4 regions of the Pantoea ananatis PA13 genome follow, and region 1 is predicted to be linked to each of the others. Evidence: riboswitches for the same ligand, from Rfam matches in the RefSeq annotation. Region 1 holds a riboswitch; each other region holds the start of a gene.

The links. A riboswitch is a leader RNA that binds a small molecule or an ion and turns the genes downstream of it on or off. The one in region 1 is predicted to bind thiamine pyrophosphate.
Region 2: it holds a riboswitch for thiamine pyrophosphate, as region 1 does, so the genes downstream of both, thiB (thiamine ABC transporter substrate binding subunit) here and thiM (hydroxyethylthiazole kinase) in region 1, are expected to answer to the same signal.
Region 3: it holds a riboswitch for thiamine pyrophosphate, as region 1 does, so the genes downstream of both, thiC (phosphomethylpyrimidine synthase ThiC) here and thiM (hydroxyethylthiazole kinase) in region 1, are expected to answer to the same signal.
Region 4: it holds a riboswitch for thiamine pyrophosphate, as region 1 does, so the genes downstream of both, PAGR_RS22745 (FAD-dependent oxidoreductase) here and thiM (hydroxyethylthiazole kinase) in region 1, are expected to answer to the same signal.

The regions. Positions count from the first base shown of each region.
Region 1 covers NC_017554.1:1,636,154-1,644,093, reverse strand. The annotation lists gene yegS (lipid kinase YegS) at 1-272, shown strand, start outside; gene PAGR_RS07755 (mannitol dehydrogenase family protein) at 429-1,895, shown strand; gene PAGR_RS07750 (GntR family transcriptional regulator) at 1,939-2,625, shown strand; gene thiD (bifunctional hydroxymethylpyrimidine kinase/phosphomethylpyrimidine kinase) at 2,660-3,460, opposite strand; gene thiM (hydroxyethylthiazole kinase) at 3,447-4,247, opposite strand; TPP riboswitch at 4,279-4,375, opposite strand; gene PAGR_RS07735 (hypothetical protein) at 4,679-4,876, shown strand; gene PAGR_RS07730 (AEC family transporter) at 4,969-5,928, shown strand; gene ahpF (alkyl hydroperoxide reductase subunit F) at 5,976-7,544, opposite strand; gene ahpC (alkyl hydroperoxide reductase subunit C) at 7,616-7,940, opposite strand, start outside.
Region 2 covers NC_017554.1:3,781,980-3,789,919, forward strand. The annotation lists gene PAGR_RS17955 (LysR family transcriptional regulator) at 1-953, opposite strand, end outside; gene aroD (type I 3-dehydroquinate dehydratase) at 1-22, shown strand, start outside; gene PAGR_RS17960 (MFS transporter) at 1,146-2,453, shown strand; gene PAGR_RS17965 (MFS transporter) at 2,497-3,675, opposite strand; gene sgrR (HTH-type transcriptional regulator SgrR) at 3,931-5,592, shown strand; TPP riboswitch at 5,628-5,732, shown strand; gene thiB (thiamine ABC transporter substrate binding subunit) at 5,776-6,762, shown strand; gene thiP (thiamine/thiamine pyrophosphate ABC transporter permease ThiP) at 6,738-7,940, shown strand, end outside.
Region 3 covers NC_017554.1:4,420,885-4,428,824, reverse strand. The annotation lists gene rpoC (DNA-directed RNA polymerase subunit beta') at 1-1,998, shown strand, start outside; gene PAGR_RS23360 (DUF1127 domain-containing protein) at 2,058-2,237, opposite strand; gene PAGR_RS20840 (aminotransferase-like domain-containing protein) at 2,412-3,935, shown strand; gene thiE (thiamine phosphate synthase) at 4,050-4,682, opposite strand; gene thiC (phosphomethylpyrimidine synthase ThiC) at 4,683-6,605, opposite strand; TPP riboswitch at 6,691-6,789, opposite strand; gene PAGR_RS20825 (Rsd/AlgQ family anti-sigma factor) at 6,970-7,473, opposite strand; gene nudC (NAD(+) diphosphatase) at 7,671-7,940, shown strand, end outside.
Region 4 covers NC_017553.1:264,992-272,931, reverse strand. The annotation lists gene PAGR_RS22765 (ABC transporter ATP-binding protein) at 1-188, shown strand, start outside; gene PAGR_RS22760 (helix-turn-helix domain-containing protein) at 211-759, opposite strand; gene PAGR_RS22755 (AzlC family ABC transporter permease) at 854-1,525, shown strand; gene PAGR_RS22750 (AzlD domain-containing protein) at 1,522-1,842, shown strand; TPP riboswitch at 1,901-2,020, shown strand; gene PAGR_RS22745 (FAD-dependent oxidoreductase) at 2,159-3,091, shown strand; gene thiS (sulfur carrier protein ThiS) at 3,088-3,285, shown strand; gene PAGR_RS22735 (thiazole synthase) at 3,288-4,046, shown strand; gene PAGR_RS22730 (HesA/MoeB/ThiF family protein) at 4,056-5,018, shown strand; gene PAGR_RS22725 (GNAT family N-acetyltransferase) at 5,032-5,499, opposite strand; gene PAGR_RS22720 (LysE family translocator) at 5,549-6,151, opposite strand; gene PAGR_RS22715 (VOC family protein) at 6,205-6,579, opposite strand; gene PAGR_RS22710 (YybH family protein) at 6,646-7,059, shown strand; gene PAGR_RS22705 (ASCH domain-containing protein) at 7,122-7,535, opposite strand; gene PAGR_RS22700 (DsbA family protein) at 7,589-7,940, opposite strand, start outside.

The DNA.
Region 1 (7,940 bases):
GTCCCGCTGCGTTGATCAACGACGGCCTGCTCGACATCAGCGTGGTCACCGCGCAGGAGTTACTGCCTACCCTGCTGCACTCACTGACCGGCGGCGATGAGGACAATCCCAGCATTATTTCCACCCGTCTATCGTCCCTGACGATCCGCTCATCGCATGAGATGACGTTTAATCTGGATGGCGAACCGCTGTCCGGACAGGAGTTTACGATTGATGTTATGCCAGGTGCGCTAAGCTGTCGCCTGCCACCGCAGTGCGCGTTGCTGAGCTAAGTTAACCGGGAGTGAAGACTCCCGGCTTAGATGTAAACAGTTCGTGATTGCATTCACAATTTCGTCACGCCAACTTGTATGGTAGTCGCGGGGCGCGTAATTTTTCATCTTTACCGCCGGAATGGCCTGTCGCTCCCTCCGCCACAAGGATGCATGATGCTGCAAATTGACCACCTTCCCGCTGATGTTAAGCGCCCCGCCTACGACCGTAGCCAGCTTAAAACCCGAATGATACACATCGGGTTTGGTGCCTTTCATCGCGCCCACCAGGCGTTATGTAGCGATAAGCTGGCTGAACTGGGCAGCGACTGGGGTTACTGCGAGGTGAATTTGAACAGCGGCGCTCTTATTCAGGCGCTGCGGGAACAGGACCTGCTCTACACGCTGACAGAAAAGAGCGACGATGCTTTAGAAACCCGTGTAATCGGCATTATCACGTCCGCGTTGCATGGCAAAACGGACGGTATCGAGGCCGTCATTGAGGCGCTGTGTCAGCCTGACGTGGCGATTGTATCAATGACCGTGACAGAGAAAGGCTACTGTCATCTGCCCGCCAGCGGCGACCTTGACGTTCAGCACGCGGATATTCAGCACGATCTGGCGCAGCCGGACCAGCCGCACTCTCTGCCGGGTCTGATTGTCGCGGCAATCCGCCGCCGCCGTGAACGGGGAGTCGCGCCATTTAGCGTGATGTCCTGCGACAATATGCCAGAAAACGGCCGCGTAACCCGTAATGTCGTGATGCAGCTGGCCCGGCAGTACGATGCCTCCCTGGCTGACTATATCCAACAGAACCTCACCTTTCCCTCCACCATGGTGGATCGTATCGTGCCCGCCATGAATGACGCGGCATTTGACGCCCTGCGCCAGCGCATCGGTTCACGGGATCCGGTCGCCGTTGAAGCTGAACCTTTTTTCCAGTGGGTGATCGAGGACCATTTTGTCAGCGGCCGACCGGACTGGGATAAAGCGGGCGCTCAACTGGTGCAGGATGTTCTGCCGTTTGAGCAGATGAAGTTGCGCATGCTCAATGGCAGCCATTCGTTTTTAGCTTACCTTGGCTATCTTGCCGGTTACGAACACATCAGCGACTGTATGGCTGATGACGCGTTTCGCGCAGCGGCACGGGCGCTGATGGTCAATGAGCAGGCACCTACGCTGACCATTCAGGATGTCGATTTATCCGCCTATGCCGATGCGCTTATCGCCCGCTTTGCCAATCGGGCGATTAAGCATCGGACTTATCAGATTGCGACCGACGGGACCCAGAAGCTGCCCCAGCGCTTTCTCGACAGCCTGCGTTGGCATCTGGACCACGGCACGCCGTGTCCCTTGCTGCTGCTGGGCATCGCGGCCTGGATGCGCTATGTCAGCGCAGTGGACGAAAAAGGCGAGCCCATCGAGATCCGCGATCCGCTGAACGCACAACTGGCCACTTGCGTAGCGGAAAGTGATGACGGTGAAGCTCGCGTGCGGGCGTTACTCAACATCAGCAGGGTATTTGGCGACGATCTTGCTAAAAACGATGCGCTGGTGAAACAACTTACCGCCTGTTACCTGCAGCTTGCCGCTCAGGGAGCCCGTGCCAGCGTTCAGCAGGCCATTGCCGGTCCTGAGGTCTGATGCGATCGCCTGATGCCAGGCCGAAGATAAAACGGACAGCGATATGACACTTTCTTACACCATTACCACCAGCGAACCGGTGAATCAGCAGGTTTACCGCTATCTGCGCCGCGATATCGTGACGTGCGTAATTCAGCCTGGTGCACTGCTCTCGGAAAAAGAGGTTTCCACCCGGTTCAACCTCTCACGTCAGCCGGTGCGGGAAGCCTTTATCAAGCTCGCGGAAGCCGGTCTGGTTCAGATCCTGCCGCAGCGCGGCACCTTTGTGCGCAGGATCTCGGCTAAACGGGTCGAAGATGGTCGTTTCATTCGTGAGGCCGTGGAGATTGCCGTGGTCCGTCGCGCTGCTGAGGAAATCGCAGAGTCAGGGCTGATGGCGCTGGAGCATAACCTGCAACTGCAACGCATCACCGCTGCCCGTGGCGATAGCCAGATGTTCTTAAGCCTGGACGATGAGTTTCATCGCCTCATCGCTGAGAGCATCGGCTGTCCACTGGCGTGGGAAACGGTTGAAAACATCAAAGCCACCATGGATCGGGTACGCTATTTAACCCTGAATGACGTTGCGCCCGCCGAAACCCTGATAGAACAGCATGATGCTATTTTTGCGGCGCTGAAGGCAAACGATCCCGTCAAGGCTGAGGCGGCGTTGCGCCATCATTTGCAGGCCATGATGTTTTCGATCACCCCAGTCATCAAGCAAAACAGCGCCTGGTTTGAAGAGGATTAACGCCTTGCCAGTCTGCAAGGCGAAACACGATGGGCTACCACCACTGATGGAAATGGTGCACCGGCCCAATCCCGTTGCCCACTTCCAGCGAATCTGCCGCCAGTAATGCCTGCTGCAGCCAGGCTTTCGCTTCACTGATCGTCGCTTCCCAGCTGTCATGCCGGGGACGTAAGGCCGCGAGCGCGGCGGACAGTGTACAGCCAGTGCCGTGCGTATGACGCGTGTTTACCCGCACGCTGCTAAAGCGCTGACGCCCTGCCCGGGTCAGCAGCCAGTCCGGGCTTTCATCACCATCGAGATGACCGCCTTTCATCAGCACTGCCTGGCAGCCCAGCGCCAGTAGCGCTTCGCCCTGGGTGAGCATCTCATCTTCATTGAGGGCAACCTGGCATCCCAGCAGTGCAGCGGCTTCGGGCAGGTTTGGCGTAATCAATGACACCTGTGGCAATAAACGATCTCGCACACAGGCAATCGCATCCGGATTCAGCAGGGCATCGCCGCTTTTAGCCACCATCACCGTATCCAGCACCACAAAGGGAATTTCCCGCCGCTGCAGGCCATGGGCCACCCGCTCGACAATTTCTGTTTCAGACAGCATGCCAATCTTCGCACTGTCGATGCGCACATCATCCAGCACCGAGTCCAGCTGGGCGGTCACAAACTCTGGCGCAACAGGGTATACCGACTGCACGCCGCAGGTATTCTGCGCCACCAGCGCCGTGATCACACTGGTACCGTAAGCGCCCAGTGCAGAGAAGGTTTTCAGATCGGCCTGGATACCGGCCCCGCCGCTGGGATCGGTCCCCGCAATCGTCAGGGCATTAATGCGTTTCATCAGGTGCCTCCAGCGTCCAGAGTGCATCCAGGAAAGCAGGCGCAAAGCTACCCGGTCCATCTGCATCCTGCGCGGCCTTTTCTCCAGCCAGCGCCATCACCCGACAGGCGCAGGCGATGTTGATCAGTCGGTCACCTGTCAAACAGGCAAAGGCCGCAACCACCGCTGAAAGCGCACAGCCGGTGCCGACCACCCGCGTCATTAACGGCGAGCCGCCCGTAATCGCCCAAGTGCGCTGCCCATCGGTGACATAGTCTACTTCGCCGGTTACGACGACACAGGTATCAAAGGCTTTTGCCAGCTGTTGGGCTGCCTGCAGTGCGGCTTCGGCCGAATGCAGGCTGTCAACACCGCGTCCGCCTTCTGCCTGCTGCGCCAGCGCCAGAATCTCTGAGGCATTGCCGCGAACCACTGCAGGCGACTGCGCGAGTAGCTGCTTGCAAAACGCGGTGCGCAGCGTCAGCGCGCCGACCGCCACCGGATCCAGTGTCCAGGGCGTGCCCGCCTGGTTTGCTGCAAGCACCGCAGCCTGCATCGCTTGCTTACGATCGTGGGTTAGCGTACCGACATTGATAAGCAGCGCATCGGCAACCGCGCTAAACTGCGCCGCTTCTTCAGCGTCGATGACCATGGCCGGAGAGGCATTAAGGGCGAGTAAAACGTTAGCCGTTAGCGTTTGCACCACATCGTTGGTCATACAGTGCACCAGCGGTGACTGACGGCGAAATTGTTGCAGAATGGGCGCGCATTGCGCATCAGAAAGGTGTTGCGGTTGATGTGTCATCATAACTCCCAACCGGCGGACAAGAAGGCGAATGCGGTCAGGCATCAGACTTCCCTACGCTGGCATTATCCAGATCAGGTAATACGGGTTTTTCTCAGCCTTCACAAAGAAGGGCACCCCGAGTCGTGTTACGAACAAAAGCTTAAGTAAGCGCTCTGATTTAAGCAAGGCTCTTATTATTTTTTCGATTTGATATGCAAAGCTTTTGCATGATCTCGATCAACCACCAACTTCACAAAAAAAGGCTTAATGCTGCGGGCTCTAAATTTGCACGTAATAGCCGCGAAAGCCGTTTCGCTATTTAACAATAATATTCGCCCCTGTTACATCATCTATTAATAAATTAAACCTGCCAAAAACATCGCACCCTAAAAGTAAACGCATAAACGTAAAAAACAAATAAACAGAGCACTTCATACTTTACAGGAAGCATGATGCGATTCTTAGCGCTTATTCCTCATCGTCACCGATGGACCGACATTAGTATCACCCGTCAGGGTGCGGTTTCTCCTTCTGGCCGATATTATTATTCCACCTATCTTTCTGCCCGCTGCCAACGTTGCGATACGGTTATCCATCGGGTTTATTACCGCGATATCAGTGATGATCAGGCGCGTCGCTGGCTGGGATGATCTGGCTGACCGCGCGCCCTGTTTTGCCAGGTTACGTGGTTGAAGCAATTTGATAGTCTTGCGGTTACTGAGTCACTGGATTGCTTACACTTATGCCATTCCTGCTGGATACACTAGGACACCAGATCTACCTTTCCGCCCCGCTATTTATCCTGATTTTTCTGGGATTCTGCCTTATCCGGTTTGGCAGATGGCCCGTTACCGTCAGCGAAGGCATGAACCGTTTTGTGTTCAATGTCGCCCTGCCCTGCATGCTGTTTCGCATCATGAGTGATTTTTATAACAGTCCACCGGTCGATGTACGCCTGCTGCTGGCGTTTTTTGGCAGTTGCCTGTTGGTCTTCATTGTGGGACGGATTGTCGCATCGCGCCTGTTTCAGTTGGATGGCGTAGCCGGATCGGTTTTTGCCCTGGGCGGCGTGTTCTCGAACAACGTGATGCTGGGGATTCCGGTTGCTACCGTCCTGCTTGGCCAAGCGGCACTCCCCTCCGTCGCGCTGGTGCTGGTGTTTAACAGCCTGATTCTCTGGACCTTGCTGACGGTATCGGTGGAGTGGTCCAAACAGGGCAGTTTCTCACTGGGGGGCTTTAAACGAACCTTGATCAGCGTGCTGAAAAACCCATTAATCATCGGTATTTTGTCCGGCACGACCTGGAGTCTGCTACAGAGGCCGCTTCCCGTTATTGCCGCTGAACCCTTACGCATGCTGGCATCGATTGCCGCGCCTCTGTCCCTGATTACCCTTGGCATGAGCCTGGCGCACTACCGGATTCGGGAAGGCTTAAAAGAGAGTTACACCATCTGTGCGTTGAAACTGATTCTGCAACCGCTGTGCGTCTGGGCTATTGCCTGGCTGACCGGGTTACCTGCGCTGGAAAGCAAAGTGGTGGTGCTGCTGGGATCCATGGCGGTGGGCGTGAACGTCTATCTGATGTCGCAGAAATTTAATGTGATAACCGGACCGACGGCCGCGAGCATGCTGTTTTCCACGCTTTTTGCTGCCATTACTACACCGTTATGGATGATGCTGATGACGCTGGCCGGATATTAAAAAGCCCCGCAACACAGGTTACAGGGCTTTCGTCTTACGCGTAAAACTTAGTGCGCAGGCTGGGTGCGAATCAGGTAATCAAACGCGCTCAGTGAGGCTTTTGATCCTTCACCGCTGGCGATGATGATCTGCTTATAAGGAACGGTGGTGCAGTCCCCTGCGGCGAAAACGCCTTTCAGGCTGGTTTCGCATTTCGCATCGATCATGATTTCGCCCATCTTGTTGCGCTCAACCGCGCCTTCCAGCCAGTTGGTGTTAGGCAGCAGACCGATCTGCACGAAAATGCCCGACAGCGCCAGCTCATGAGTAGTCTGGTTAGTGCGATCCAGATATTGCAGGCCCGTCACCTTACTGCCATCGCCTTTCACTTCCGTGGTTTGTGCATTCAGAATCACATCCACGTTTTTCAGGCTGCGCAGTTTGTCCTGCAGCACTTTATCTGCACGCATTTCACTGGCGAACTCCAGCAGCGTCACGTGTTCAACAATGCCCGCCAGATCGATTGCGGCTTCTACGCCAGAGTTACCGCCGCCAATGACCGCCGTGCGTTTGCCTTTAAACAGCGGGCCGTCGCAGTGTGGGCAGTACGTCACGCCTTTGGTGCGGTATTGCTCTTCGCCAGGCACGCCCATGTTGCGCCAGCGCGCACCGGTGGCAAGAATGATGCTGCGCGATTTCAGCACCGCGCCGGAGGCCGTTTCAATAGCGTGCAGGCCGCCTTTCACCGCTGAGGGAATCAGTTTAATCGCGCTCTGGCTGTCAATGATGTCAACGTTGTAATCATCCACGTGAGCGCGCAGGGCGCCGGCCAGTTTGGCCCCTTCCGTTTTCTGTACGGAAATGTAGTTTTCAATATCGACTGTATCCAACACCTGTCCACCAAAGCGCTCGCCCAGTAACGCGGTGCGAATCCCTTTACGTGCGGAGTAGATAGCCGCGGCGGCGCCCGCGGGACCGCTGCCCACGATCAGAACCTCGTAAGCCTCACGCTTGTTCAGCTCTTCTGCGGCACGCTTATCTGCATTGGTGTCGACTTTGCTGACGATCTCGGCCAGGCTCATGCGGCCCTGACCGAATTCTTTGCCATTCAGATAGACAGCGGGCACGCCCATCACATTGCGTTCCTGAATTTCATTCTGGAACAGGCCACCGTCAATGGCGGTGTGGCTGATGCGTGGGTTTAACACCGCCATCAGATTTAATGCCTGCACCACATCCGGACAGTTGTGGCACGACAGTGAATAATAGGTTTCGAAATGGAAATCCCCATCCAGCGCCGCAATCTGGTCGAGCAGGCTTTGCGCTTCTTTAGAGGGATGCCCACCGGTCTGTAGCAGTGCCAGTACCAGTGAGGTAAATTCATGACCCAGCGGCGAACCGGCAAAACGCGGCCCCTGATCAGCGCCTGGGTTAGTAATTAAAAACGAGGGCTTACGCACCTGACGATCGTTCTCTTCACGAAAGCTGACCTTGTCAGACAGGCTCGCGATATCGACCAACAAATTGCGAATCTCCGTTGATTTCGCGCCATCATCCAGCGTCGCAATCAACTCCACAGGCTTGGTGAGTTTCTCAAGATAGGCTTTGAGCTGTGTTTTTAAATTGGTATCAAGCATAGTGAGTTCCTGGTCAAAAAATCGGGTGCCGCAGCACCCGATGAGAAAATGATCGACGTATCGATGCGAAATTAGATTTTGCCAACCAGGTCCAGAGACGGTGCCAGAGTGGCATCACCTTCTTTCCATTTCGCCGGGCACACTTCACCTGGGTGAGACGCCACATACTGTGCCGCTTTCACTTTGCGCAGCAGATCAGACGCGTCACGGCCGATACCTTCAGCAGTGATTTCTACTGCCTGGATCACGCCCTGTGGATCAACGATAAACGTACCACGATCCGCCAGACCTTCGTCTTCGCGCATGATGTCGAAGTTGCGGGTCAGCGCGCCAGTTGGGTCACCAATCATCGCATATTTGATTTTCGCGATGGTGTCGGAAGAACCGTGCCAGGCT
Region 2 (7,940 bases), 2.1 Mb from region 1:
GATGATGGAGACGCTTTCCTAGCGGCGGACATGCCCAAAGCCGCGCTTTGGGCATGTTTCCTGGCGACATCACTGTGAGTAATAATAAAGTTTTTTAGCCTCAGCGCCGCCGGTGAAAGCATTTTTGTTTTAATTGTCGCCAGACAAATATAACGCGGTGGAAGCGAATTTTTGATCGTCAGGATATGGAGATTGTAGTGCGTGAGCGCCGCAATTCTTGGCATGATGGCAATACCATAGCCGATACTGACCAACCCGGCCATTGCTAAATCCTCTTCCACATAACAGGCAATATCCGGTGACAGCGTTTGCTGGTGAAAGATGTCGTCAATAAACGGACGTAGCCCACTACTTTCTGAAAAATAGACATAGGGATAATGGATAGTTTCCGCTAAATCAACGTCGCTTTCGTGAAGACGCGCTAACGGATGATCTTTCGCTGTCACTACCACTAATTCTTGTTCAATAACCGGGATAAATTCAATATCAGGATCGTCGCCAATCCGCGAACAGATGACCATATCAACCTTATCCGCTTTGAGTGACTGCAACAACGCAACTGACGTCCCCTGTTTAAAAGAGAATGTCACATCATTATGACGAAAGTGTTGGGAGTAATTGTTGATAATTTGCGGAATAACATATTCCCCCATTGTATAGATAAATCCAATTCGGATATTTTCCCGGCACAGAAGGTGATTGTTTTTTAGCCTCTCCCTGCCATTTTCCAGTGCCGACAGTGCTGTCTCAACATAGGGTAAAAAACATTTCCCACTTTCACTAATCCTTACATTTCTGCCCTGACGGAAAAAGAGTGAAACGCCTAACTCCTTTTCTAACTCAGCGATAGCATGGCTAAGAGAGGGCTGGGTGATAAAAAGACTGGATGCCGCTTCCGTGTAATGCTCCGTTTCTGACAGGCGTTTAAAATAATAAAGTTGCTTGAGGTTCATGGCATTTGCCTTTGAATGAAAAGTAAATCTGCTATCGCTACTTTATCACCGTTAAAAGGACTAATTATGTACTCAGGTCAAAATTAATGACGCTTAAAAAATGCTATAAAGAAACAAAAAAATTAGCAATATCAGACTATTTTTCAATGTAAAAAAAACATCAAAAAATAGTTTAAACTTCAGGGATACATCATGGAAAAGTTATACAATGAGGAACACGCTGGCAGGCGCACGCCGAAAAATAAACCCACGAAAGTCAGAATAATCATTCTGCTATTAATATCCGCTGGCACAATGATTAACTATCTTGATCGGACAATTTTAGGCATCGTTGCGCCAAAAATCACCCGCGAACTTGAAATCGATCCCGCTATGATGGGCGTGGCTTTTTCTGCCTTCGCCTGGACGTATACGCTGGCACAAATCCCCGGAGGGATGTTTTTAGATCGCTTTGGTAACAAACTGACCTACGCCCTTTCCGTGCTGTTTTGGTCGATTTTCACTCTACTGCAAACATTTACTCTTGGGCTCAAGTCTTTGATCTTCCTGAGACTGGGGCTGGGATTGAGCGAAGCACCCTGTTTTCCGGTTAACAGTCGCGTAGTGGCAAAATGGTTCCCGCGTCATGAACGTGCCCGCGCCACCGCAACCTATACCGTCGGGGAATATATTGGTCTGGCGGCTTTCTCGCCCTTACTCTATCTCATTCTGGAGTATCACGGCTGGCGCAGCCTTTTTTTTATTACCGGCGGAGCCGGTATTCTGTTCACGTTTATTTGGTGGCGACTTTACCATGAGCCTGAAGCATCCCAAAAAGCCAATCAGGAAGAAATTGATTACATTATCAATAATGAACCCATTGAAACATTAAAAAACACGCCCTTTAATTGGCCCGATGCCAAACGTTTACTCTGCTGCCGGCAAATTATTGGCGCCAGTCTCGGACAATTCGCTGGAAATACGACCCTGGTGTTTTTTCTGACATGGTTTCCCACCTATTTAGCGAAAGAACGGCAACTGGAATGGCTTCAGGTGGGCTTTTTTTCTGTATGGCCATTTATGGCTGCCGCTGTAGGCGTTTTCTTTGGCGGGTGGCTCTCAGATAAACTGTTGAATGCAACAGGATCTATTAATCTGAGCCGAAAACTTCCGGTTATTAGCGGCCTGGTGCTTTCCGGCACGATTATTGCGGCTAACTGGATGAGTTCAGACAGCGCCGTTATCATCGTTATGTCCATTGCCTTTTTTGGACAAGGCATGGTCGGTCTGGGCTGGACAATAATCGCAGATATTGCCCCGGCTTCTATGGCAGGACTCACTGGTGGTATATTTAACTTTTGCGCCAATATGGCTTCGATTTTAGCGCCCCTGATTATCGGCATTATCATTTCAATGACAAGCAGCTTTTTTTATGCGCTCGTGTATATCGGTATCACTGCGGTGATTGGCTTAGTCGCCTATATCTTTATCATTGGCGATATTAAGCGGATTGTGCTCTAAAGCACCGTTCCCCCGGCACTGTTCTGCCGGGGGAACGTGCTTATTAAACGTCTTTAACGTTGCGTATCATTCCCAGCGTCAGTAAAGCAATCGCGGCGATCACCCAGTACACGCTGCCGTGACCAAAATGTTCAACCAGTATGCCCTGAAATAACCCCGCCAAAATAATGCCGGTCGAAATGCTGTTGGTAAACAGGGTTGTGGCTGCGCCTGCCCGCCCCGGCATCAGATCCTGAAACCACAACATTCCAATGCCCGCGACAACGCCGATAAACAGAGCGTTGAACACCTGCAGGACCAGCAGCGCCAGGTGACTGTGAAACAGAATCAGGCCGCTGTAAAACACAACGGCGGAGGCCACCGCGCCCACCATCATCTTTCGCTTACCCCAACGTTTGGCATAGAAACCGGCCAGGATCATGACCGGGATTTCCAACCCGGCGGCCGTGCCCATTAAGAGACCGGCAAGCTTTTCGGGCAGGCCCAAATCGTTGCTGATCCACAGCGGCATATCGATAATGTACATGGTGTTACAGGTCCACATCAGCGTTGATGCGGCAAACAAAATGCGCACGTCACGAATCCGCCAGCCGCTCAGGGGGATCCCGCCCGACTGCATCAGGGAAGCCGCACGCGGCACCGAGGGCACGGTAAACCAGATCAGCAGGAAACAGAGAAAAAACAAGCCGGCCGCCACGCTGAACAGCGTAACGAAACCAAAATTCAGCGCCAGCGCAAACGACAGCGGTGGCCCAATCACCCACGCCAGCGACACCTGAGCGCGCATAATGGAACTGAACATCACCACTTCGCGCGAGGAACTGTCGGCATATTCTCGCGCCAGCGCAAAGAGCTGCGGCATGGCGACGTTCGCCAGCGACGATAACAGCACGCCCAGCGTTATCAGCGTCAGGTAATGGCGGGTAAACGCGAACAGTATGGCGTTTGCCAGGGCAAGGATACAGCACACTAAGATGATATTCCGCCGATCGCCAACGCTGTCGGAGCGCTTTGCGATCATCATGCTGACCACAATGCCGGCGATGGCATTGATGGTAAAAAACAGCCCGACCCACAGCGGTGGCACCTGTACTTCTCGCGATAAAAACAGGCTCAGCGTCGGCGCCTGCAGCGCACCGGCCACGCCGAGGATAAAGGCGGTCACCATAAAAGCCAAAAAGACCGGATTGAAACGGCGCGAGAACGATAACAAAGATTTCATGCCTTATCCCTGACAGAACAACGGGAGAAACGGGAACAATGGAACCCCGACCCAAACCTACAACGTAAAAAAAACCAGCAGAATAACCCTGCTGGCGAAATCGTAACACACTACTCAGAAGGGACAGACATCGCTGCCAGTCCATGTCAGAGCGCCATTCATTACTGAATGCCTCCCGCTCTTCCAATACAGGAAAGATTGCCTCTAAAATGGGGTAAGAAAAACAGAGCACCTTTATCAGGGAGTTCCTCTTTTATGTCGTCATCACGTCTGAAGCAGCAGTTCATTCGTCTGTGGCAAAATTGCCAGGGACAACCACAGGAAACAACCCTGGGCGAACTGGCTGATTTGCTGCACTGTTCGCGTCGCCATATGCGAAACCTGCTCAACAGAATGCAAGCGGCTGGCTGGCTCACCTGGCAGGCCGAAGCCGGACGGGGCAAACGTTCCCTGATGACCTTCTGCTACACCGGGCTGGCGCTGCAGCAGCAGCGTGCCGAAGATCTTCTGGAGCAGGATCGTATCGATCAGTTAGTCCAGCTGGTGGGGGATAAAGATCAGGTCAGACAGATGATCAGCGCCCACCTGGGGCGGAGCTTCCGCCAGGGCAAACATATTTTGCGCGTCCTCTATTATCGCCCTCTGCTGAATCTGTTACCCGGTTCGCCCCTGCGCCGTTCGGAAACCCATATTGCCCGCCAGATCTTTAGCGGCCTGACGCGCATAAATGAGGAAAAGGGGGAAATCGAGGCCGATATCGCCCATCACTGGCAGCAAACATCCGATCTCCACTGGCGCTTTTATTTACGTCCTGCCATTCGTTTTCATCATGGCCGGGAGCTGGACATGGCCGATGTGATCGCAAGCCTGGAACGCCTGCGTCAGTATCCCCTGTTTTCTCATATCCAACGGCTCGACTCACCGGCCCCCTGGACCCTGGATATCTATCTGGATCAGCCCGACAGCTGGCTGCCCTGGCTGCTGGGCAGCGTCAGCGCCATGATTCTGCCACGGGAATGGCCTGAAATTCGCGATTTTGCCCGTCAACCTGTGGGAACAGGTCCTTATCGGGTCGTCCGTAATCAGCACAGCCAGTTGAAGATAGAAGCGTTTGACGACTACTTTGGCTATCGCGCGCTGATCGATGATGTGTCGGTGTGGGTACTGCCAGAGATCAGTGACGAGCTGGTTTATGCAGGGGTTCGCCTGCAGGGCGAAAAAGCCGATGAGAAACAGGAAGAGAGCCGGCTTGAAGAAGGTTGCTACTATTTACTGTTCGATCAGCGTTCAGAAAAAATGGCCGATCGAGACATTCGACGCTGGCTCAGCGACCTGCTTAACCCGATTGCACTCCTCAATAATGCGGGCAGGGGTTATCAGCGCTACTGGTTCCCGGCTTACGGCCTGCTACCCCGCTGGCACCATCGCCGCGATCTGACCCCAGTGGACAAACCGGCGGGCCTCACGAGCCTGACGTTAACCTGGTATAACCAGCATATTGAGCATGTCAGTATTACGGATGCCTTACGTCCGTTGCTGGCAGAACAGGGCGTTACGTTGAACACCCGGGAAGTCAGTTACGAAAGCTGGCATCAGGGCGAAGGCGAGAGTGATATCTGGCTGGGCAGCGTCAATTTTACCCTGCCCCTCGAATATTCCCTGTTTGCCCTGTTATACGAAACGCCGTTGATGCAGCACTGTCTGCCTGTTAACTGGCAGCAGGATGCCACGCGCTGGCGTGAAAAAACGCTCTCCCTCGCTGAATGGGGTAAATATCTGGTGGAAAATAGCTGGCTTCATCCGCTGTTTCATCACTGGCTGCTGCTGGAGGGCCAGCGCAGTATGCGCGGCGTGCGGATGAATACATTGGGCTGGTTTGATTTTAAATCCGCCTGGTTTGCCCCGCCTACGCTGTGAGCCTTTCCCCTTGCGCATTTAATGACTAGAATGTGGCGTTCTCAACGGGGTGCCCCTTTCCACAGTGTCAGGGCGCTGAGAAATACCCGTCGAACCTGAATCGGTTAATACCGACGTAGGGATTTGAGAGGTTGTTTTGCTCAGATCCTTTGCGACTCAACCCTGCCGCCCTAGGAGCGCAAAGTGTTAAAAAACGTCCTGCCCGTGCTGCTGTTACTTTCTGCCCCGGTCTTTGCGGCCAAACCTGTCCTGACGGTTTACACCTACGACGCCTTTTCCGCTGACTGGGGGCCGGGTCCGGCCGTCAAAAAAGCCTTTGAAGCCCAGTGCGGTTGCGAGCTGAAATTTGTCGCGCTGGAAGACGGTGTTTCGCTGCTGAACCGTGTACGTATGGAAGGCAAGAACACAAAGGCCGATGTGGTACTAGGCCTGGATAACAACCTTCTGCAGGCCGCGCAGCAAACCGGCCTGTTTGCCAAAAGCGACGTGGATACCCGTGAGCTGCAGGTGCCCGGCGGCTGGAAGGACACCACCTTTGTGCCGTTCGATTACGGTTATTTCGCATTCGTGTACAACAAAAACACGCTAAAAAATCCCCCTACAAGCCTGAAAGAACTGGTCGAAAGCCCAGAGAAATGGCGCGTGATTTATGAAGATCCTCGCACCAGCACGCCAGGCCTTGGCCTGCTGCTGTGGATGCAAAAGGTTTACGGGGACAACGCGCCTGAGGCCTGGCAAAAGCTGGCGAAGAAAACCGTCACGGTCACCAAAGGCTGGAGTGAAGCCTACGGCCTGTTTCTTAAAGGCGAGAGCGATCTGGTGCTGAGCTATACCACGTCACCGGCTTATCACATCATTGAAGAGAAAAAAGATAACTATGCTGCGGCATCCTTCGCCGAAGGCAACTATCTGCAGGTTGAGGTGGCCGCCCGACTGGCGAACAGCAAGCAGCCCAAACTGGCAGAACAGTTTATGCAATTCATGGTTACGCCAGCCTTTCAGAACACCATCCCTACCGGGAACTGGATGTATCCGGTGATCAAAACTGACCTGCCCGCCGGGTTTGCCTCGCTCAGCGTGCCGAAGACAACATTGCAGTTTTCACCGGAAGAGGTTGCCAGCCACCGTTCGCAATGGGTTAGCCAATGGCAACGCGCCGTCAGCCGTTAATCCCTTTCTGGCTGATTCCGGGTTCGCTCGCCACGCTGCTGCTCTGCAGCGTGGCGCTGCTGGCCTTCACAGCACTGTGGATGGCGGCGCCAGCGACCGACTGGCGGTCTGTCCTGCAGGATACGTACCTGCATCATGTTATTGGCTTTTCGTTTAAGCAGGCGCTGCTGTCCGCCCTGCTCTCCTTGCTGCCGGCCATTCCACTGTCCCGAGCCCTTTATCGGCGGCGCTTTCCCGGACGTCAGGTGTTGCTGCGCCTGTGCGCCATGACGCTGGTTCTGCCCGTGCTGGTGGCCGTATTCGGCCTGCTCACCGTCTATGGTCGGGTGGGCTGGCTGGCGCAGCTTTGCGCCTGGCTTGGCGTGGACTATCACTTCTCGCCTTACGGGCTTCAGGGAATTTTACTGGCCCATGTGTTTTTCAACCTGCCGCTGGCCACGCGCCTGATGCTGCAGGCGCTGGAAAGCATTCCTGCCGAACAGCGTCAGCTTGCTGCCCAACTGAACATACGTGGCTGGCATCATTTCCGGCTGCTTGAATGGCCCTGGCTGCGCCGCCAGCTCCTGCCCACCGGGGCATTAATCTTTATGCTCTGTTTTGCCAGTTTTGCCACCGTGCTATCGCTGGGTGGCGGGCCGCAGGCGACCACCATCGAACTGGCCATCTTCCAGGCGTTAAGCTATGACTACGATCCGGGCCGCGCGGCGCTCCTGGCGCTGATTCAGCTCAGCTGCTGCCTGGTGCTGGTGCTCCTCAGCCAGCGCTTCAGCAACGCCATTCCGGCGGGTAGCCCGCAACTGCACGGCTGGCGCGATCCTCAGGATTCCACGCTGGCCCGCGTCAGCGACGCCGCCATCATCTTTTTCGCCCTGCTGCTGCTGCTGCCGCCGCTGCTGGCGGTGATCGTAAATGGTCTGGATGGCGGGCTTCGGGGCGCGATACAGCAACCGGCGTTATGGCAGGCAACGTTGACCTCGTTACGTATCGCGCTCGGCGCCGGCGTGCTGTGTCTGGTCCTGACCACCATGCTGTTGTGGAGCAGCCGGGAGCTGCGCCTGCGGCGGCATACACTCGCCGCACAGATCATGGACACCAGCGGCATGCTGATTTTGGCAATGCCCGGTATCGTGCTGGCAACCGGCTTTTTCCTGCTACTGAACGCCACGACCGGCTTGCCG
Region 3 (7,940 bases), 1.8 Mb from region 1:
ATGCGTGGTCTGATGGCTAAGCCAGATGGCTCAATCATTGAGACGCCGATTACGGCAAACTTCCGTGAAGGTCTGAACGTACTCCAGTACTTCATCTCGACGCACGGTGCACGTAAAGGTCTGGCGGATACCGCACTGAAAACAGCAAACTCCGGTTATCTGACGCGTCGTCTGGTTGACGTTGCACAGGATCTGGTTGTGACTGAAGACGACTGCGGCACGCACGAAGGCATCATGATGACGCCGGTCATCGAAGGTGGCGACGTGAAAGAACCGCTGCGTGAGCGTGTTCTGGGTCGTGTGACTGCGGAAGACGTGCTGAAGCCTGGTACGGCTGACATTCTGGTTCCACGTAACACTCTGCTCGATGAGCACTGGTGTGACGTGCTGGAACTGAACTCAGTAGACAGCGTGAAAGTGCGTTCTGTTGTTGGTTGTGAAACCGACTTTGGTGTGTGTGCGCATTGCTATGGTCGCGACCTGGCACGTGGTCACATCATCAACAAAGGTGAAGCGATCGGTGTTATCGCGGCACAGTCCATCGGTGAGCCGGGTACACAGCTGACGATGCGTACGTTCCACATCGGTGGTGCGGCATCACGTGCGGCTGCTGAATCCAGCATTCAGGTGAAGAACAAAGGTACCATCAAGCTGACCAATGCCAAGTCGGTAACTAACTCGGCAGGCAAGCTGGTGATCACCTCGCGTAACGTTGAACTGAAAATGATCGACGAATTTGGCCGTACTAAAGAGAGCTATAAAGTTCCTTACGGTGCGACCATGGCGAAAGGTGATGGTGAGCAGGTTGCTGCGGGCGAAACCGTTGCAAACTGGGATCCGCATACCATGCCGGTTATCACTGAAGTGGGCGGTTTCATTCGCTTCACGGATATGATCGATGGTCAGACCATTACTCGTCAGACTGACGACCTGACCGGTCTGTCATCGCTGGTGGTCCTGGATTCTGCTGAGCGTACTGCGGGTGGTAAAGACCTGCGTCCAGCCCTGAAAATCGTTGATGCTAGCGGCAATGATGTCCTGATCCCTGGTACCGATATGCCAGCTCAGTACTTCCTGCCAGGTAAAGCGATTGTACAGCTTGAAGATGGCGTGAAGATCAGCTCGGGTGATACCCTGGCGCGTGTTCCGCAGGAATCGGGCGGTACCAAGGATATTACCGGTGGTCTGCCACGCGTTGCTGACCTGTTCGAAGCACGTCGTCCGAAAGAGCCAGCAATCCTGGCGGAGATCAGCGGCATCATCTCCTTCGGTAAAGAGACCAAAGGTAAACGTCGTCTGGTTATTACTCCGCTGGATGGTAGCGATCCGTATGAAGAGATGATTCCGAAATGGCGTCAGCTGAACGTGTTCGAAGGTGAACGTGTTGAGCGCGGTGACGTGGTTTCCGATGGCCCAGAGTCACCACATGACATCCTGCGCTTGCGTGGCGTGCATGCGGTTACCCGTTACATCACTAACGAAGTGCAGGAAGTTTACCGTCTGCAAGGCGTTAAGATTAACGATAAGCACATCGAAGTCATCGTTCGTCAGATGCTGCGTAAAGCAACCATCATGAGCGCGGGAAGCACCGAGTTCCTGGAAGGTGAGCAGGCTGAATTCTCTCGCATCAAGATCTCTAACCGTGAACTTGAAGCGAACGGAAAAGTGGGCGCTACCTTCATGCGTGACCTGCTGGGTATTACCAAAGCGTCACTGGCAACCGAATCGTTCATCTCTGCTGCATCGTTCCAGGAAACCACGCGTGTCCTGACCGAAGCGGCAGTTGCAGGCAAGCGCGACGAACTGCGCGGTCTGAAAGAGAACGTTATCGTGGGACGTCTGATCCCTGCCGGTACCGGTTATGCATACCATCAGGATCGTATGCGCCGCAAAGCGGCAGGCGAAGTGCCGGTTGCACCGCAGGTAACTGCGGATGAAGCCTCTGCAAGCCTGGCTGAATTGCTGAACGCTGGTCTGGGCGGTAACAACGACGAGTAATCGTCAAACGCCTGATAAAAAACCCTGCTCTGGCAGGGTTTTTTTTTATCTTTAAGCCATCAGTGAATATCGCGTCGATTTAACCCAATGTCTTTTAACTGACTATCGCTAAGCCTGGACAAAATAGCGCGGGTTTCCCGCTGGCATTGCCAGCGTCGGATGCTCCCCCAGACAATGCGCAAGAACCGAAACGGTCTTATGACAAATGGCTTAGCCGCGCGGTTTTCTTCATATCCCATGATCCTGCCCCTCGTTGTTTATCTGAGAAACATTTTCACGTAGACCGTCTGTTCGATACAGACTCACCAGGAACAAATATTTAACATACAGATTGCGCGTTGACGCATCTGAATGGTAGAAATAGCGTTAATCTGTACCGCTTTGCGGGGCAATCAAACTTCATAAGGCATACAATGACGCGTTATCAACATTTAGCCATGCTGCTGGAAAAGCGCATTGCGCAGGGGCTGTATCGGAACGGCGAACGGTTGCCCTCGGTGCGCAGCCTGAGTGCTGAACACGGTGTCAGTATTAGCACCGTGCAACAGGCCTATTATTTGCTGGAGCAGAAACAGTTGATCATCCCGCAGTCCCGTTCGGGCTATTATGTCGCGCCGCATAAAGCGATGCCGCCCATTCCGGCACTGACCCGACCGGTACAGCGCCCGGTGGAAATCACGCAGTGGGATGCGGTCTTTGATCTGCTTAACAGCCGGCTGGAAGATGACATATTGCAGTTGGGCAGCGGCATGCCGGATCTCACACAGTCTACCCTGAAGCCGCTCTGGAAAGCGTTTAGTCGGCAGGCACAGAAGCAGGAAAGCACTCTGCTGAATTACGATAATCTGTATGGGGTGACCTGCCTGCGAGAGCAGATCGCCCGGCTGATGATTGACAGTGGCTGTCAGCTCAGCCATGAAGATATTGTCATTACGACGGGTTGCCATGAAGCCCTGTCTGTTTCCGTTCGCGCTGTCTGCCAGCCAGGCGATATCATCGCCGTGGAATCACCATCGTTTCACGGCATCATGCAAACGCTGCGCGGTTTTGGCATTCGCGCCATTGAGATCCCCACCGATGCGGTAACGGGCATCAGTCTTGAGGCGCTGGAGCTGGCCTTTGATCAGTGGCCGATTAAGGCCGTCGTTGTGGTGCCCAACTGTAATAACCCACTTGGTTTCATCATGCCAGAGAAGCGCAAGCGCGCCCTGCTGGCCTTGGCGCAACGTTTTGACGCCGCGATTATTGAAGACGATGTCTATGGCGAGTTGGCCTGGGAGTATCCACGGCCTTCATCCATTAAATCGATGGATGAAGACGGGCGCGTATTGTTATGCAGTTCATTTTCAAAAACGCTGGCGCCGGGTCTGCGCGTAGGCTGGGTGGCGCCGGGGCGCTACCGCGATCGGGTTCTGCATATGAAATACATCGGAACCGGGTCTACTGCGACTCAGCCTCAGCACGCAGTTGCAGAGTTTATTCATCAGGGGCATTACCAGACCCATCTGCGGCGGATGCGTCAGGTTTACCAACACAACTACGAAACCTTTATTTGCTGGGTTCGGCACTATTTCCCCTGTGGAATCTGCGTCACGCGGCCTCAGGGGGGATTTCTGATGTGGATTGAACTGCCAGAAGCCTTTGACGCCGTGCAACTTAACAATACGCTGCGGGAGTCCGGGATACAGATTGCTGTGGGTTCGCTGTTTTCCGCCTCGGGCAAATATCGCAACTGCCTGCGCCTGAACTATGCCTTGCCTGCCAGCGATAAAGTTGAACGGGCACTGGCGATAACGGGCAGCGCCGTTGAGCAGGCGATAGCGGCATGTGTCCACGATCGGCCAAGGGCACATACCTCTTTACCTGTGGTTGAGGAGCAGGGCCAGAAAGAGGAGGGAACTGGCCCTGGTCCGGCCATTCCGGCCGGACACCTGTGACTTTACTGAGCATAAAAAAACCGCGCCAGCCGTAATACTCATTGCCGTGCGCGGCTTTCCACTCTTTAACAGCCTTTTGCACAGGCTGCAGGTATTTCTGGGCGCTGACGCGCGTTAGTACGCCGTTTCGGGTTCGGCAAGCCGCAGCAGAACACGCGTGGCCTCCTGCCAGTCTTCTGCCTGAGTAATCGCGCTCACCACCGCAATACTGCCCACCCCGGTGGCCAGGACCTCTGGCGCACGATCAATACTGATGCCTCCGATCGCGACTGTTGAGATGCCGTGCAGCCGGGCCAAATGGCGCTTAAGTTCAGCTACGCCCTGAGGGGAAGAGGGCATGGCCTTCGTCTGGGTGGGGAAGATGTGCCCCAGCGCCACATAGGAAGGGCGCAGTGCCAGCGCCCGATCCAGCTCTGCATCATCATGAGTTGAAAGTCCCAGCCGCAAGCCTGCGTGCAGGATCTGCTGCAGGTTAGCGACCTCTAAATCTTCCTGACCCAGATGGACGCCATAGGCCTGATGTTTAATCGCCAGTTGCCAGTAATCATTGATAAACAGACGTGCCTGATAGCGCTTACCTGCGGCGATAGCCCGAATAATCATGGGTTCAACCACCTCGTCCGGCTGATCCTTGATCCGAAGCTGAAGGGTTCGCACACCGGCTTCCAGCAGGCGCTCTATCCATTCCACGCTGTCAACGACCGGATAGAGCCCCAGACGTGATGCGGTTGCGGGAAAGGCGTCCATTTATTCCTCCTTTATTGCGGTCGCAGGGTGATACAGCTCACCGCCGCGCTCACGAAAATGATCAGACATTTTCGCCATCCCCACCTCAATCGCCTGGGCTTCGGCTTCCTGCCTTGCGGCGTAGTCACGCACTTCCTGGGTAATTTTCATTGAGCAAAATTTGGGGCCGCACATAGAGCAGAAGTGGGCCACCTTACCGGACTCCTGCGGCAGGGTTTCATCGTGGTAAGCCCGGGCCGTATGCGGATCCAGTGCAAGATTAAACTGGTCTTCCCAGCGAAACTCAAAACGTGCTTTGGACATCGCATTGTCGCGGATTTGCGCGCCCGGATGACCCTTGGCCAGATCGGCTGCGTGCGCGGCGATCTTGTACGTGATTAAGCCCTGTTTAACATCTTCCTTGTTTGGCAGACCTAAATGCTCTTTGGGCGTGACGTAGCACAGCATGGCGCAGCCGAACCAGCCAATCATCGCGGCACCAATGCCGGAGGTAAAGTGATCGTAACCCGGAGCAATATCAGTGGTGAGGGGGCCCAGAGTGTAAAACGGCGCTTCATGGCAATGTTCCAGTTGTTCGGTCATGTTGCGACGGATCATTTGCATGGGAATATGGCCGGGGCCCTCAATCATCACCTGCACGTCGTATTCCCAGGCAACTTTCGTCAGCTCACCTAAGGTGTGCAGTTCCGCAAACTGCGCTTCGTCATTGGCATCCTGAATCGATCCCGGACGCAGGCCGTCACCCAGTGATAATGAGATGTCGTAGGCCGCACAAATTTCACAGATGTCGCGGAAGTGCTCATACAGGAAGCTCTCTCTGTGATGCGACAGGCACCACTTCGCCATAATGGAACCACCACGCGAGACAATCCCAGTCAGGCGTTTCGCGGTCATGGGCACATAGCGCAGCAGCACGCCTGCATGAATCGTAAAATAATCCACACCCTGCTCGGCCTGTTCCAGCAATGTGTCGCGGAAAATTTCCCAGTTCAGATCTTCTGCCACACCGTTAACTTTCTCAAGCGCCTGATAGATCGGTACCGTACCGATAGGCACCGGGCTGTTACGCAAAATCCATTCACGGGTTTCGTGGATATAGCGGCCGGTGGAAAGATCCATGACGGTATCGGCGCCCCAACGCGTTGACCACACCAGCTTTTCAACCTCTTCTTCAATCGAGGAGGTCACGGCTGAGTTGCCGATATTGGCATTCACTTTCACCAGAAAGTTACGCCCGATGATCATGGGTTCGGATTCGGGATGGTTAATATTTGCCGGAATAATAGCGCGCCCGGCAGCCACTTCCTGACGCACAAACTCAGGGGTAATATTTTCTGGCAGATGGGCGCCAAAGCTGTGCCCCGGATGCTGCTGCAGCAGCACCTCGCCGCGGATGCGTTCCCGGCCCATATTTTCCCGCAGCGCGATAAACTCCATCTCCGGCGTAATTATGCCCCGACGAGCATAATGGAGCTGGGTAACGCAGTGGCCTGCCTTCGCACGGCGTGGTGTGGGCAGGTGTTCAAAACGCAAGTGATCCAGGCCGTCATCGGCCAGCCGCTGTTGCGTGTAGGCAGAGCTGATTTGCACCAGATTTTCGCTGTCATTCCGCTCTTCAATCCAGCGCGCCCGCAGTTTATCCAACCCCCGATGCACGTCGATTTGTGCGGCGGGATCGCCATAGGCACCGGCCGTATCGTAAACCGGAACGGGCTCATTCTCCTCATAAACCGGCGCTTCTTTACTGCCGCTGGTCAGGGTAGGGCTGAGTTGAATTTCCCGCATTGGGACACGGATATCATCGCGGCTGCCGGTAAGCCAGATACGTTTTGAATTAGGGAAGGCGCTGCCGCCCTGAAGAGAGTCAATGAATTCCTGTGCCTGAGCACGTTGTTCGCGACGGGTCGTTTTAGCAGTAGACATAGCAATATTCCAGTAAGAGGGAAGGTTGCTTGTCCGGAGTTCGGAAGGAGTAACGGCACTGCTGACACCATTCGGTGGCGTACCGTATAAATTTACTCTTGTTCCCTTCGCAGGTTCTAACCTGATCAGGTTCCGCGGATCCCGAATTAACGGTCTCAGCCCTTAGGCACTCCGACAAGATGAGGTTTCAACGATTTCGCTACGGCGCCCGCTCGGCTTCACCCGGGAAAAAGGGATAGCATGAACAGCGCCCGTAGATGACGTATCAACCGTAAACACCGACTACGTTCGGCGTTAAACGTAAAGCCCACTCAGCATAAGGGGGCTTTTGGCTAATCACAAGTCTTTTACAATCGATTAGGTTTTAGGCGGGGCGGGCAATTTCGCTGTCGTTAGCCACGGGCGGGGTCAGGTGATTATCCCATGCCATCTGGATGAGTTTGTCCTCAAGCGTAAAGCGTCCTTCCAAGGCTTCTCCGACCTCCGATAGCGCATTCTGAAAGGTGACGTAGTTATCGTCATCGATCGCCTGCTGCAGGTGTCCGTCATACAGCTTCATCAGTTGTTCGGTGTTGGCTTCCAGCGAGGGATAAATCTGCGTTGCTGCCAACAGCGGACTGGTACCGTCCATTTCTCCGATCAGGCGTTGATAGAGGCTGAAGTGGCCGGATGAAAGATAATCGACCAGATTATGGCAAAAGTTATCAAGTGCCTGTTCATCCAGACGCGTCAGTGCCTCTTTCTTTGGCTTGATACCGACCAAATGGTAATAAGAAACCAGTAACTGGCGGCGAGCGGCCAGCCATGAATCGACCAGTTCATTACTGCCACCTACGCGTTTGGTCAGAACGTCTAACTGGTTGAGCATAGTTAACTCCGTATGAGTTATGCACCTTCATATTTCAGATTAGCGATGCGTCAAGTGCGCTTGTTTTCCACGAGCCTGCCGGGGAGAAATAAGCGTGTTGTCGTCTTGCAACCAGAATTATTTGGGTATAGTTGTTCATCTACACACTTAACATCGGGACTTCAGCGTGCGGGTTGACGCTAAGGATGACGAAATAAATGCAATGCGAAATTTCAAGCGTAGACGCTGGATGGTGGATTGTCAGCAGTGAACAAAAAATTTGGTTACCGCAAGGAGACCTGCCTCACGGTAATGCGCAGCATTTTGGCCTGACGGGTCATCAGGGGCGCGTAATTGGCGAATGGCAGGGGGAGAATGTCTGGCTGATTTGCGAAACACGTTCGGAGGATATGCTGTCTTTGCGGCAGTTACTTAACGAAGATCCGGGACTGTTTCAGTTGGCAGGGCGCGGTGTACAGCTGGCCGAA
Region 4 (7,940 bases), on a different replicon from region 1:
CGTCGCGCCTGGATCCTGTCGTTCAGCAGCAGACGCTGGCGTTGATTAGCGAACTGGCAACACAGCAACGCTGCGCCATTTTGCTGGTCAGCCACGATCTCGCCTTACTGGAGAAAAGCGCGCATCGTGTTATCTCACTGGCTTCCCTCAGCCAGAGCGCCGCAATAGCCCAGGAAGTCTGTATTTAACCGAAGGCAGGGAAACCTGCCTTCACACATGCTCCATGACCAGCACAGCCAGCGTATCTGGCTCAAGCGCACGAAAAATATGCTCAGTGTCGCCCGGGTAGCTGATGTAATCGCCTACCTCAAGCTCAACGGGTGAATCAACCGGCCCAACCTCTGCGCGCCCTTGCGTCAAAATTAAATGTTCGATGGTATTCGGTGAATGCGGCTGTGAGCAGCGTTCGCTTCCGGGCTGTATGTGCAGCAGATAGATATCCCGTCGTGCGCCCGGTGGACAGGTTGCCAGTAAGACGGCTTTGTAATCAGCCTGCTCAGCAGCCACCGTGGGGCCTTCTCCGCGGCGAATAACCTGTAACCGGTTCGTTTCCGGCTCCATCAGGCGTGCAAATGGAATATTGAGCGCGACACACAGCGACCACAACGTCTCAATACCCGGATTGCCGTTACCGGCTTCAAGCTGAGACAGGGTCGATTTTGCAATCCCCGCCCGGCGAGCAACTTCAGCCAGCGTCAGGCCGGCACGCTGGCGTTCTCTTACTAAACCTCGGGCAATGATATCAATGGGCGTGCTCATCACTTTTCCTGTTCGTTAAAATGAACGTATCGTTCGTCTTGTAATGCATATCCGATGTTCATTATAATGGATTTATCGTTCGTTATGGGATTCGATGTTGATGCTGGCAAAAAAATTCACGCTGGATAAAGGCGTTATAAAAGCAATTTTTCTGGTCTGTATCGCAGATGGCATTGTCGGCCTGTCTTACGGGTCGCTCGCCACTGCTGATGGCTTTCCGTTTTGGGTACCGCTGGCGTTATCAACGCTGGTGCTGGCTGGCGCATCGGAATTCTTATTTATTGGCATCGTTGCCGGCGGTGGCAGTCCGTTAACCGCGGCGGCGGCAGGTTTGCTGGTCAACGCCCGCCATCTTCCCTTTGGCATTGCGGTTAAAGACTTAGTGGGCAGAGGCTGGCGGGGGGCGCTCGGCTGTCACATTATGAACGATGAAAGTGTGGTGTTCGGCATCTCTCAGCCGCAGATGGCTCAACGCCGCAGTGCGTTTTGGCTGTGCGGCATCGGTATCGGATTGATCTGGCCGTTCACCGTCATGCTCGGGGCCGCGATTGGCCAGTTTATCCCGAATATTTCCGTCATCGGTCTGGATGCCGTGTTTCCCGCCATTCTTATCGCACTCATCTTCCCGGCGTTACGCAAACCCCGAACCCGCATTCCTGCTGCTACCGGCGCCGTGCTGTCGCTGGCGGTCACGCCATTTGTTCCAGCAGGGATGCCTGTTCTGTTTTCGTTGTTAGGGCTGCTTACGTGGAGATCGCGTAAATGAATCATCCGATGATAGTTGCAGGCATTGCCTTGCTGGCTGCCGGAACCTATGCCATTCGTTATGCGGGCGTCAAACTGGGTAACCGGTTGCCTGTCAGTGAGCGCACGCAAAATGTGTTATCCGATGCGGCCACGGTACTGTTACTGGCCGTTGCAGCCACCACCACGTTGTTCGAAGGTCAGCATTTTGCCGGGATGGCAAGGCTGCTGGGCGTGTCGTTTGCCATTTTTCTCGCCTGGCGCAGGGCGCCGCTGATCGCCATCATTTTGGGCGCAGCCTGTATGACCGCTCTGCTGCGTTACCTGAATGTGCCTTAGTCGCTAACGACAAATTGCTGCATCAGCCTTGACGTAAGGCGCGGCTTAAAATAAAACTAGAACCCGTCAGGGGAGTCTCGCCAAAGAGACTGAGAGGCTAATAGCGCAATGCGCGGCTTAGCGACCCTTAGAACCTGACCCAGTTGATACTGGCGTAGGAAGACGGGTATCTTTGCCCCAGGCAGATACTTGCCGCAGAGTCTGCTTTTGTCGGGCTCATGCTTTTTCCCTTCTTGTATCACGGGTCTCTGACTGTTAACAGAGAGGCCAAAGTGAAAATCCTGTTTCTGATGTTATCCTGTCAGGTTGGCTGGCAATGAGCCGCTGGTCAGTGCTCGGCAGCGGCGTGTCCGGATTGTGTATCGCCACGCTACTGGCGGAGCAAGGTGAACCTGTCGAAATCATTACCTTACCGGACTGCCGCGCGGCATCGCACTGGGCTGGCGGTATGCTGGCGCCCTGGTGCGAAGCGGAAAGTGCGCCACAGCAGGTCGTTGACTGGGGTCAGTATGCTGCGGCATGGTGGTCGGCCAGGGTCAGCGGCGTGGAACAGCAGGGTACCCTGGTGATTGCGCCCCCGCGCGACAGTGCTGAGTTAACGCGTTTCGCTAACATGACCTCATCACATCAGTGGGTGACGCCGGCAGAGATTGAACCTGCGCTGGAAGACCGTTTTGCCCGTGGCTTGTTCTTTGCCGCAGAAGGTCATCTTGATCCCCGGCTGGCAATGCAACAATTACAAACGCGTTTACTGAATGCGGGGGTCCGGTTTCACCCGTGTAAACCCAGCGGGAAAATTATCGATTGCCGGGGTATTCATGCCCGGCAATCCCAACCGGAATTGCGTGCCGTGCGCGGTGAAATGGTTATTCTCCACACCGACGAAATAACGTTTTCCCGTCCTGTTCGCCTGCTGCACCCGCGTTTTCCCTGTTATCTGGTGCCCAGGGCTCAGGGGCATTTTATGCTGGGCGCGACCATGGTCGAAAGCCAGGATGACAGCCCAATCAGCGCGCGCGCTATGATGGAACTGTTAAGCGCAGCCTACAGCATCCATCCCGCCCTCGCCGAAGCACGCATTATTGAAAGCGGCACAGGTTTGCGTCCGGCTTACCGCCACAATCTGCCCGAAGTGCGTTATGAAAATGGCATTTTTTCCATTAACGGCATGTACCGTCACGGCTTCCTGCTGGCCCCGATGATGGCCGAGAAGCTTATGCAACAACTGACGTCCGAGGGAGTGCGATGAAAATAGAACTGAACGGCCTTGCTATTGAAACCGAAGCCCGCACGCTGGCTGAATTACTCGTGGAACAACATATCGATGCTGGCTGTGTCGCCAGTGCCGTGAATGGCGAATTTGTTCCTCGGGAGCGCTATTCCTCAGAGCCGCTTGTGGCGGGTTGTCGTCTTGAAGTGTTATCGCCGATGCAGGGAGGCTAACGATGTTTTATGACTTTAGCGGACAGTCACGTTTTTTACTGGGCACTGCAGGTTATCCCTCGCCGGATATTCTGCAACAGGCCGTTGGCGCATCCGGCGCCGAGATTATTACGGTGAGTCTGCGTCGTGAAGGAAGCCAGGGCGGAGCCTTTCGCGATCTCCTGAAAACCTTAAATAAACGCGTTTTACCCAATACCGCAGGCTGCCACACGGTGAAAGAAGCCGTGACGACTGCGCATATGGCGCGGGAATTGTTTGCCACGTCCTGGATCAAGCTTGAGGTGATCGGTCATGCCGATACCTTACAGCCCGATCCCTTTGCCCTCGTCGAAGCAGCACGTATTTTGTGTGCAGAGGGTTTCCACGTTTTCCCTTACACCACAGAAGATCTGATTGTGGGCGAGAAACTGCTGGACGCGGGCTGTGAAGTGCTGATGCCGTGGGGGGCGCCTATCGGCTCAGGCCAGGGATTACGCAATATCGAGGGCTTACGGACGATGCGTGCCTGGTTTAAGGACGTTCCACTGATTATTGATGCCGGGATCGGTGCGCCGAGCCAGGCGGCTCAGGCGATGGAATTGGGGTTTGATGCTGTGCTGTTGAATACCGCCGTGGCGAAATCCAGCGATCCGGTTCGCATGGCTGGCGCATTTGCGCGCGCCATTGAAGCGGGATATCAGGCACGTCAGGCTGGCATGATGGAGCGTCGCGACATGGCTGCCGCCTCTACGCCCGTTTTCGGCCTGGCGCAATTTCGCTAAGGAGCAGAGATGGCACGTTATCAACGACAGACAATGCTGCCAGAAGTGGGCGAGCAGGGGCAGCAGGCTTTGTCCGCTGCCCGCGTCTTAGTGGTTGGCGCGGGTGGACTGGCTTCCACGTTATTACCGCTCCTGGCGGGCGCTGGCATCGGTTATATCCGGCTCTATGACGACGACGTCGTGGCGCTGCATAACCTGCATCGTCAGACGCTATTTACGACTGCCGATATTGGCGAGCCGAAGGTGTTTTGCGCCCAACGTGCGCTGGCACAGCGTAATCCTGATACGGTGGTTGAAGCACATCCCGTAGCGTTACAGGCAAGTCGTATTGAAGAAGCACTGGTGGATATTGATTTAGTTATCGACGCTGCGGATAACTTCGCGGTGACTTATCTGCTTTCCGACAGCTGCTTTGCCCGTAACCTACCGCTGGTTTGCGCTTCGGTGCTGGGGCGACAGGGTTATGCAGGCAGTTTTTGCGGCGGCGCGCCCAGCTATCGCGCACTGTTCCCACAATTACCCAAAGCCTCAGGTAACTGCAACACCGCAGGCGTGCTGGGCCCGGCGGTTGCCACCCTTGGCGCCTTACAGGCGCAGATGGCGCTCAGCATTCTGCTGCACTTTTCGCCCTCACCACTGGGCTGCATGATCAACTGTGATTTTGTCTCATGGCAACTGCGTCAGTTCCGGTTCGATAATGCGCCTGAGCCCGAAAAGGCCGGCATCCCGTTTATCGATCCTGCTTTGCTGACCCCCGATGACTGCGTGGTGGATCTACGGAGGACAGAGGAAGCACCTGTCAGTGTCAGCCAGTATGCACAGCGGATATTGCCACAGCACATTGCCGGCTGGCAGCCGCCCGCGGATAAACGCATTGTTCTGGTCTGTGCCAGTGGCATGCGTGCTGCTCAGGCCGCGTTGGCCCTGGAGGCGCGTGGCTGCCAGCGGCTGGCGATTATTGCAGATCGGTAATACAGGCGGCTGATTACGTCTGGGCATCGCGGTTGGCCTGATAAATATCGGGCCGGGTGATTGTCCAGGCATAGTCGGGTTCGTTTACCGGCTGGTAGCCAAATTTTTGATATAACCAGGGCGCGGTTGAGGTGAAGAGCAACAGCCGGCGCAATGTGTTAACCACGGGATGTGACTGACAGCATTCGATCAGCCATCCGCCCAGTCCTTTGCCCTGGCATTCTTCAAGTACATAGACATCCCACAGGTACGCAAAGGTGGCGTAATCAGTAATGAATCGCGCAAGGCCAATCTGCTGCTGCTGATGAAAAAGCCCAAAATTCAGGCTGTTTTCAATTGACCGCGCGACCGTGGCATAATCAATTCCCGCTGCCCAACTTGAACGGGTGAGGTAACGGTGTATTGCCCCGATATCCATCTGCGACTTATCCGTCGTAACGGCATACTCGCCGTTATGCCAGTGCTGAACAGGTGCCATCATTTTTCCCGTATTCCTTGTTTAAGTATGAGAGTCGGTGGCGAAAGACCTGTCAGGCGATAAGAGTGCGTACGGCAATGCCGATAAGCAGTAATCCACCACCGATATTGACGTAGCGTTTCAGCGCGACAGGATTGATTTTTTGCGACGAGAAGACCAGCGCCTGGCTGAAGAGCGCTAACCACAGGCTCATTACGACAATGTGCACTGTTGCCAGCGTCAGAAAGGCATTGATACCGGCCCTGTCGCCAACAAACTGTGAAACCACCGTCAGGTAAAACAGGATAGCTTTGGGGTTAGCGACATTAGCCAGCCACGCACCTTTAACGGTAATTGCGCTACCTGTTGTCTTCAGCACGAATGCCGTGGTCCTGACGCCAGTGATAAATAAAAGGCCGCCCAGCCAGAACAGGTAAAGTACGCCAGCTATTTTTAACAGGGCAAACAGCGCGGGGGACGCAACCAGCGCTGTCGACAGGCCCAGACCGATCAGCAAAGCATGCGTATAAATACCCAGCGCGGTACCAAGCAGCGTTTTCACCAGCCCCCTGCGGCCAGCCGTAAGCGCGCTGTTCATCGCCAGCGTGAAACTCGCGCCGGGAGAAAGGGCAATCGGTAGAAGCGCAGGCAGAAACCCTGTCAGGTTAATCTCCATCCGCCACCGGCTTTTGGGAGCGCTTCAAGGCGCACACCAAATTCGTTAAAAAATTATGCCGGATTATAAAAAGCACACAGCTTATTGCCGGTTGGATCCCGCAGATAGGCGACGCATCTTCCATCCGTCTCTCTGACATGAGGCGGTGTTTCAGCCGAAGTGCCGCCGTTTTCGAGACCTTTTTGATACCAGCTGAAAACGTCTTCAGAGGAGGCCATGGTAAAGCCAATGGTACCCCCGTTGGCAAAGGTCGCGGGCTTGCCATTAATGGGCTGAGTGATAATAAAACGCTGGTGATTTTTAACGTAAAAAGGGCGACCCAGGGCATCAATGCCCTGATCTTCGCAACGGATCACAGCAAAAACAGCATCGTAGAATTTTTTAGCTTGCTCAATATTATCCGTACCAACAACCATATGGCTAAACATATATAACTCCTTTTTAACATTGATGGCGATATACTTAGCACACCCGCTATGTGTGAGGAAGTGCTGATGAATGACCATCCCGTTTTAGAGGTTGTCAGGTTATGCGACCGGGCGATATCAGCCGGTAATTATGATGCCCTGATGAAACACTATGCTGCCGATGCCAGCCTGGTTGTGAAGCCCGGAATGACCGTTACGGGTCGCGTAGCCATTCGTCGCGCCTTTGAAGCAATTGCAAATTATTTTCAGCATCAGCTGGTGGTAGAGCAGGGCAGGATGGAGGTCATTGAGGGCGCAGGCACCGCGCTGGTGGTTATGGAAACTGTGCTGCGCTATCCCGATGGGCAGGGACAGTCCGTAGAAAGCACCCGCCGTGCCACCTATGTATTTCGGCTGGAAAGCGATAACCAGTGGCGCTGCACCGTGGATAACTCCTATGGCACTTCGCTACTGGATCCTGTACTGAGTGAGCAGGGCTGATTATGGTATGCACTGCGCGATTTAGGCCGTTAATCCGGATAGCGTGCGGATTAACGGCTGATTCAGATGACTTCAACAAGTTGAAAGGTCTCAAATATCAGTTCCATTTCAGTGCTAAATCCACCGTTACGCTGAAAAAAGCGTTGATGTTCACGCTGCCAGTACTCAAGGCTCAGGTCACCTTCGCCTTCCATCATGGCCATCTCCGGCGTAACGCGATCGAAGCGTGTCACAAACAGCCCCGTCGTCCTGATGACGCAAACCGGATTATCCGCGCCGTTTAAGATGATGCTATAGCCGCCGGGTTGCGGTTTCACGTCATCTTCATACCAGCCTTGCAGAGAACTGCAGGTGGCGATTTTTTTGCCGGTAAGGACCAACGTGGCCAGTTCATTGGCCAGATCGGGTGAATCGCCAAACGACCAGGCCAGCGCGTCAGGGTATTTCGTTTTAATCTGTTCAAGCGTCATCGTCATATTAAGTCCTTTTACAGCAGGGCCTGAATGGCTGGTTTTGGGCAGCAAGTCTGTCAGGCCAGAATACGTTTTGCCCACTCATCAACCGTATCACCACTGCCGATATCGGGCTGTACCAGGCCATTAATCATAAAGGTAGGTGAAACATGAATACCGTTCTGGCGGGCATATTTACAGTGCCATTTGATCAGGTTTTGCAAATCAGGCCGGTCAAATGCCGCATAAGCATCGACGCCGCTGTACTCTCTGAGTCTGGCGAGAAGCTGATTAGGCGTAACGTCTCGGTTTGGACCACGACAATGGTCTGTAAACTCAAAGGCTTCCCGATGATCGGCAACGGCCTGCAGAACCGCTTTAGCCGCCGCTTTACTTTCTACCGATGCCGCGAGGATGTAGCGCACGATT